One region of the Cupriavidus sp. MEYA8 genome, then DNA from elsewhere that is predicted to be linked to it. Evidence: predicted binding sites of a transcription regulator. Region 1 holds the regulator's gene; the other holds the start of a gene.
What was found. Region 1 encodes NrdR, which represses ribonucleotide reductase genes. Its sites were predicted from a motif close to CACNANATNTNGTG; they were not measured.

Region 1 (3,405 bases):
AAGTTGCTGGCCAGCCCTTGACCAGCCTTGGCTGGCGGGTTGACGGCTTGCGGCGGGCGCACTCTACGCGCTACACTGCGCGCAACCATTCCATCTTGCGCGACTGGCGAAGTCAGTGGGCACTACCACGAGGAAGCGCAAGTTCTCTGGCGTGTTGTTTCACACGCCTGCCGCTCGCCTGGGCAGCGAATGGGAAGCAGGGTGCGCCCTGCGCCGACGGCTGCAAAGTGCCGCCGGCGCCGGTCGCCGCTAGCCTTCCCCGCGCGCCCTAACCGATGCCCCCGATGCTTGAATCGGATTCCCTTTTTTCAGACGAGTCTCGCCATGTTCGAACGCAGCCGTTTCACGATCGACCAGATCGACCCTGAGGTCTTTGCCGCCATCCAGAAGGAAAACCAGCGCCAGGAAGACCACATCGAGCTGATCGCCTCCGAAAACTACACCTCGCCGGCCGTGATGGCCGCGCAGGGTTCGCAACTGACCAACAAGTATGCCGAGGGCTATCCCGGCAAGCGCTACTACGGTGGCTGCGAGTTTGTCGACATGGTCGAGCAGCTGGCCATCGACCGCGTCAAGCAGCTGTTCGGCGCCGAGGCCGCCAACGTGCAGCCCAACTCGGGCTCGCAGGCCAACCAGGGCGTGTACTTCGCCATGCTCAAGCCGGGCGACACCATCATGGGCATGAGCCTGGCCGAAGGCGGCCACCTCACCCACGGCATGGCGCTCAACATGAGCGGCAAGTGGTTCAACGTGGTCAGCTACGGCCTGAACGCCCAGGAAGACATCGACTACGACGCGCTGGAAAAGCTCGCGCAAGAGAAGAAGCCCAAGCTGATCATCGCCGGCGCCTCGGCCTTCGCGCTGCGCATCGACTTCGAGCGCATCAGCAAGGTCGCCAAGTCGATCGGTGCCTACTTCATGGTCGACATGGCCCACTACGCTGGCCTGATCGCCGCGGGCGTCTACCCGAACCCGGTGCCGCACGCCGACTTCGTCACCACCACCACGCACAAGAGCCTGCGCGGCCCGCGCGGCGGCGTGATCCTGATGAAGGCCGAGCATGAGAAGGCCATCAACTCGGCGATCTTCCCCGGCATCCAGGGCGGCCCGCTGATGCACGTGATCGCCGGCAAGGCGGTGGCGTTCAAGGAAGCACTGACCCCCGAGTTCAAGGAATACCAGCAGCAAGTGGTGAAGAACGCCGCCGTGCTGGCCGAGACCCTGATCGCGCGCGGCCTGCGCATCGTCTCTGGCCGTACCGAAAGCCACGTGATGCTGGTCGACCTGCGCGCCAAGCACATCACCGGCAAGGACGCCGAACGCATCCTGGGCGAGGCGCACATCACCGTCAACAAGAACGCCATCCCGAACGATCCGGAAAAGCCGTTCGTGACCTCGGGCGTGCGCCTGGGCTCGCCGGCCATGACCACGCGCGGCTTCAAGGAAGAAGAAGCCCGCATCGTCGGCAACCTGATCGCCGACGTGCTGGAGAACCCGCACGACGCCGCCAACATCGCCAGCGTGCGCGAGCAGGTGGCTGCCCTGACCAAGCGTTTCCCGGTCTACGGCTGATGCTTCCAGGCCACCCGCGAGGGTGGCCGGCAGCCCCGCAAGCCGCGCCCTGCCACACGCAGGCGGTCCGGCTTGCGGGCCTCGCCAACCCGCCCGCCTGCGCAGGACATCCATGCGGAACAGGCGACGGAATTCAACTGAAGGTGGTCCGGCATGAAATGCCCCTTTTGCGGTCATTCCAATACCCAGGTGCTCGACACGCGCATGTCGGAAGACGGCGATGCCGTGCGCCGGCGCCGGCGCTGCGAGTCCTGCGACCGCCGCTTCACCACCTATGAGCGGATCGAGCTGTTCTTTCCCGCCATCGTCAAGAAAAACGGTTCGCGCGTCGACTACGCGCGCGCCAAGCTGAAGGATTCGATGCGCCTGGCGCTGCGCAAGCGCCCGGTCTCGGCCGAGGCCATCGATGAAGCCATCACCCGCATCGAGGAAAGACTGCTGTCGCTGGGCGAGAAGGAAATCCCCAGCAGCCAGGTCGGCGAGCTGGTGATGCGCGAGCTGCGCAAGCTCGACAAGATCGCGTATATCCGGTTTGCGTCGGTGTACCGGAGTTTCGAGGATGTTTCCGAATTCTCCGATGTGCTCGCCGAAGTGACCGCGGGCAACAGCAAGCGCTGAGCGCCCTGCTCCACCGTCAACGTTCCCAGCAGTCTTGCAGATACGCGGCGGGATTCGCGCCGACCGCGTTCAGCCGCGTGCCCGCCTGGTCCGGCAAGGAGGTGCCGCAGGCATCCGCCGCATTGACTGGCACGGCCTGCACACATAGCCGTTCGCCGTCAGCGAACTGGCCACCAGCGAGATGTTGTAGCGCACCCGGTTGCTGTCGCGCGGCGAGGTGCGCAACGCTGCCGGCAAGGCAAACGCCGCCCCGGCCGTATCCTGGTCATCGCGCCCGTTGACCGAGCGGAAGCGCTCCAGCTGCTGCGCCGCCTCGGTCATCATGCCGCGCGCATCGGTGCGGTAGCGACGCCGCACATGCTCGGTGCAGTTGGGGATGGCGATCGCGGCGAGGATGCCGAGGATCGATACCGCGACCATCAGCCCGATCAGCGTCATGCCGCCCATGGTCCGGACGCGGCGGCTACGGAACCCAGATATTGCCCTTTTCCATCACGCTGATGACATCGCCCGTGGTCGCGCTGGCGACCGGTTCATCGCGGTCTTACCAAATTTTGCGCATTCATATCAGGCGTCTACAAAGCGCACGGCAGCGGCGGGATACGGTGGAGGTCCCGAAATGCCCTGACGCCGCGCGCCATGCACCATCTCTTCGCCCTGCCCTGCCGCCTGCTTCGTTGCCTGCTTCGTTGTCTTCCTCGTTGCCTGCCTCCACGTGGCGCCATCCGCGGATACATCCTGTTCGAATCGCTCTGCGGGCTGGCGATCTTCACCGCCGGCCTGGCATCGCTCGCAATCCTGGGGCCGACGGGACTCGGCTGGCAGCGAGCGCTGGATCAGGCTAGCCATGACACGCGCAGGACGGCAGAGTCGGCCGAACTGGCGCCATGGCCGGCCGGACTGCCTCTGAACCGTGCCGGCGCGGGGCTGCCATGAGAGCGCTTCCGATACGAACGCTTCCGATGCGCCGCCATGGCCAGGGCTTTTCGCTGACCGAAGCCATGGTCGGCCTGGCGCTCGGGCTCATTGTCGCCGCCGTCGCCACGGCGGCGTGGCAGGTGGCACTGTCCGCCTACCGCAGCGCGGCGGAGCGCGTACTGCTGGAAGAACGCGGCCAGCGCGCGCTCGCCATCCTGAGCGCGCTGCTGCGCCAGGCCGGCTGGCATGCCGGCACACTCGACGCGTCGGCGCCGCCCGCCGTCAGCGGCGCCGACG
Region 2 (3,405 bases), 400 kb from region 1:
CAGGCCGCCGGCGAACTTGGACAGCAGCGCGTTTTCCTTCAGCGCTTCGTAGATGCCTTCCAGGTCGTCCGACACGGTGGTCAGGTAGCACGACGACAGCTGCGAGCGGCGGGTGCCGGAGTTGAACAGGGTCGGCGTGGACGACATGAAGTCGAACGACGACAGCAGCTGGTAGAACTCGATGGCGCGCGCTTCGCGGTCCTTCTCGTTCAGCGCCAGGCCCATGGCCACGCGCATGAAGAAGGCCTGCGGCATTTCGATGCGGGTTTCATCGATATGCAGGAAGTAGCGGTCGTACAGGGTCTGCAGGCCCAGGTAGTTGAACTGGAAGTCGCGGCCGGCGTCGAGCGCGGCGCCCAGGCGGGCCAGGTCATAGGTGGCCAGCTTTTCGTCCAGCAGCTCGGCTTCGATGCCGCGGGCGATGAACTTGGGGAAGTACTCGACGTAGCGGGCCGACATCTCCGTCTGGGTCACTTCGGCGCCCAGGATTTCCTTGCGGATGGTGTGCAGCAGGATACGGGCGGTGACCTGGCTGTAGTTGGGGTCCTTTTCGATCAGGGTACGCGCAGCCAGGATGGCGGAGTCGTACACCTGCGTCATCGGCACGCCTTCGTACAGGTTCTTCAGGGTTTCCTTCAGGATCGGCTCGGCGCTGACCGCATCGCCCAAACCGGAGCAGGCGTTGTCGATCAGGGCGTGCAGCGCGACGATGTCCAGCGGCTTGGTCACGCCGGCGTCTGTCACATTGATCTGGATGCCGGACTGCTGCACGCGGGCCACGGCCTGGGCGCTGGCGCTGGCGCGCTCCTGGGCGCGCTTCTCGCGGTACAGCACGTAGGCGCGGGCCACTTCATGCTCGCCCGAGCGCATCAGGGCCAGCTCGACGTGGTCCTGCACGTCTTCGATATGGATGGCGCCACCGCTCGGGCGGCTACGCACCAGCGCGCGCACCACGCTGTCGGTCAGTTGCTCGACGATCTCGCGCACGCGCGCGGAAGCTGCACCCTGCCCGCCGTTGACGGCGAGGAAGGCCTTGGTCATGGCGACGTTGATCTTGGACGGCTCGAACGCCACCACGGCGCCGTTGCGACGGATGATCTTGTGATCCGGGTAGCTGGTGGAAGCGGCGCTGGAGGTCTGTGCGTTCGGTGCCTGGCTGGCAACGCCGGCGGCGGCGCCACCCGTGGTGAGTTCGTTCTGGGCCGTTTGCATGTGAAGTCCTGTTTTTACCCTGGATTTAAGAGACAAAAGAGTCCCTGGCGAAATGCGGCGGAAAGAAGGATCCGTTTCGGTGTGACCGCGCACGGACAAACTGCCTTTGCGTGAACATTTCGCCAGGGACTCTTTGTGATTCGCTAGCTTTGCGGAGGTTTCCGGACGGGTTGCACTCGCTGTGCAACCGGCACCTCACACTTGGGCCAGCTCCCCGGTTTGACTACTAGATATAGTGGGTACTGCTGAAAACTTGGCTAAGTATAGTGAAACGAATCCGAATGACCAGTCTTGACAACCGTTATTTCGGGGTCGTTTCGCGGTCGGGCCGCCGCGTGCGGCAGCGCCACATGCCCGGGAGCCTAGTACACACAAGGGTTTCAGCGAAACCGTTCGCAACTGCACATTTCACAAAAATTTTTTTGATTGTTGCGAGCATGCGATAGCCCCTAACCTGCCTGGGGCATGTGTGCCAAAAAGAGGCGCACGACCATGGGGAATGACGTTACGAATTCATCACCCCGTGGTATGCCGATAGGGCAACATGCCTGGCGGCACTGCTGCACCGGCGGCGAAGCGGTCCCAGTCGAAATGCGGGCCGGGATCGGTCTTGCGCCCCGGGGCGATGTCGCTGTGGCCGGCAATCGCGCGCACCGGGTAGGCCGCCATCAGGGCCGGGACCAGGGCGGCCACGGTGTCGTACTGGGCGGGGGTGAACGGCAGGTCGTCGCAACCCTCGATCTCGATGCCGATCGAGAAGTCGTTGCAGCGCGTGCGGCCGAAGAAGTCGGACTGGCCGGCATGCCAGGCCCGCTGCGTGCACGGCACGAACTGCACCAGCTCGCCCTGCCGCGTCACCAGGAAGTGCGCGGACACCTGGACCTGGTGGATGGTGGCGAAGAACGGGTGCTTGTCCGGGTCGAGCCGGTTCTGGAAGAACGCTTCGATGTCGCCGCTGCCGAACTGGCCGGGCGGCAGGCTGATGTTGTGCAGCACCACCAGGTCCACGGGCATGCCGGTGGGCCGTTCGTCGAAATTGGGCGACGGCACGCGGCGGGCGGCGGGTACCCAGCCGTCTGCGTCTGGGAGGAAGGCACGCACCTGTGCAGGCAGATTGGGCTGGCTGGGCCTCGTCATGGCGTGCCCTCGCCCGCGCCGTCGCCGTTGTTCTCGGCCACGCCGCGGTCAGCGGCGTCCATGGCTTCGCGGATGCCAAGCTGCTGGATGCGGTAGCGCAGCTGGCGCAGGTTCAGGCCGAGCAGCGGCGCGGCAGCGGTGCGGTTGAAGTTGGTCTGCGCCAGTGCCTGCAAAATCAGTTCGCGCTCCACGGCTTCGAGCCGGGCCGGCAGGTCGATTGGGAAGACGATGCCGCGGCAGGCGCGCTCGGTGGCGTCGCCCTCGGGTTCGGGCTGGGTGGCGGGCGGTGCGGCAACCTGTGGCGCGGCAGCAGGTTCGGCCACGGCTGCGGGCGTGGGTGTCGCCGCGGGCGGCATCGGCGCCCACATGCCCGGCGCGCCCCAGGGGGCGTACTGGGTCGCAGGGACCGGTGACGCCATCGTGGGCGCGGGGGCCATCAGCCCGGCGCCGGGCGCGCCGGCATCCAGCGGGCCGAGGTCGGCCACCTCGATCTGCTCGCTCTCGGCAAAGGCGTAGGCACGCTCGAGCAGGTTTTCCAGTTCGCGGACGTTGCCCGGGAAGCGGTAGGCGGCCAGCTGTTCCAGCGCCGCCGGCGCCAGCCGCTTGGGATGCGGGTCGCCGTAGCGCATTGCCAGGTGGTCCAGGATGGCGCGCGCCAGCACCGGGATGTCTTCGCCGCGCTCGCGCAGCGTGGGCATGCGCAGCGCCAGCACGTTCAGGCGGTAGTACAAGTCCTGGCGGAACTGGCCGGCGGCGACCATCGCGGCCAGGTCCTTGTGGCTGGCACACATCACGCGGACGTCGACGGCGTCTTCGCGGCTGGCGCCGATCTTGCGCACGCGGCGCTCCTGCAGCGCGCGCAGCAGCTTGACCTGCATGGCCAGCGGCAGGTCGGCCACCTCGTCGAGCAGCAGCGTGCCGCCGTTGGCGGCGTGGAAGAAGCCGCCGCGCTCGCCGTCGGCGCCGGTGAAGGCGCCTTTGACGTGGCCGAAGAACTCCGACTCCATCAGCGTCTCGGGGATGGCGCCGCAGTTGACCGCGATGAACGGATGCGAG

Region 2: the regulator NrdR is predicted to act here: its motif matches at 1,437-1,450, upstream of AC5WJ1_RS14625 (ribonucleoside-diphosphate reductase subunit alpha).

Annotation. Positions count from the first base shown of each region.
Region 1 covers NZ_CM181221.1:2,738,918-2,742,322, forward strand. The annotation lists ZMP/ZTP riboswitch at 90-191, shown strand; gene glyA (serine hydroxymethyltransferase) at 325-1,572, shown strand; gene nrdR (transcriptional regulator NrdR) at 1,726-2,190, shown strand; gene AC5WJ1_RS12785 (type IV pilin protein) at 2,260-2,628, opposite strand; gene AC5WJ1_RS12790 (PilW family protein) at 3,153-3,405, shown strand, end outside.
Region 2 covers NZ_CM181221.1:3,136,625-3,140,029, forward strand. The annotation lists gene AC5WJ1_RS14625 (ribonucleoside-diphosphate reductase subunit alpha) at 1-1,212, opposite strand, end outside; gene ampD (1,6-anhydro-N-acetylmuramyl-L-alanine amidase AmpD) at 1,729-2,349, opposite strand; gene AC5WJ1_RS14635 (sigma-54-dependent transcriptional regulator) at 2,346-3,405, opposite strand, start outside.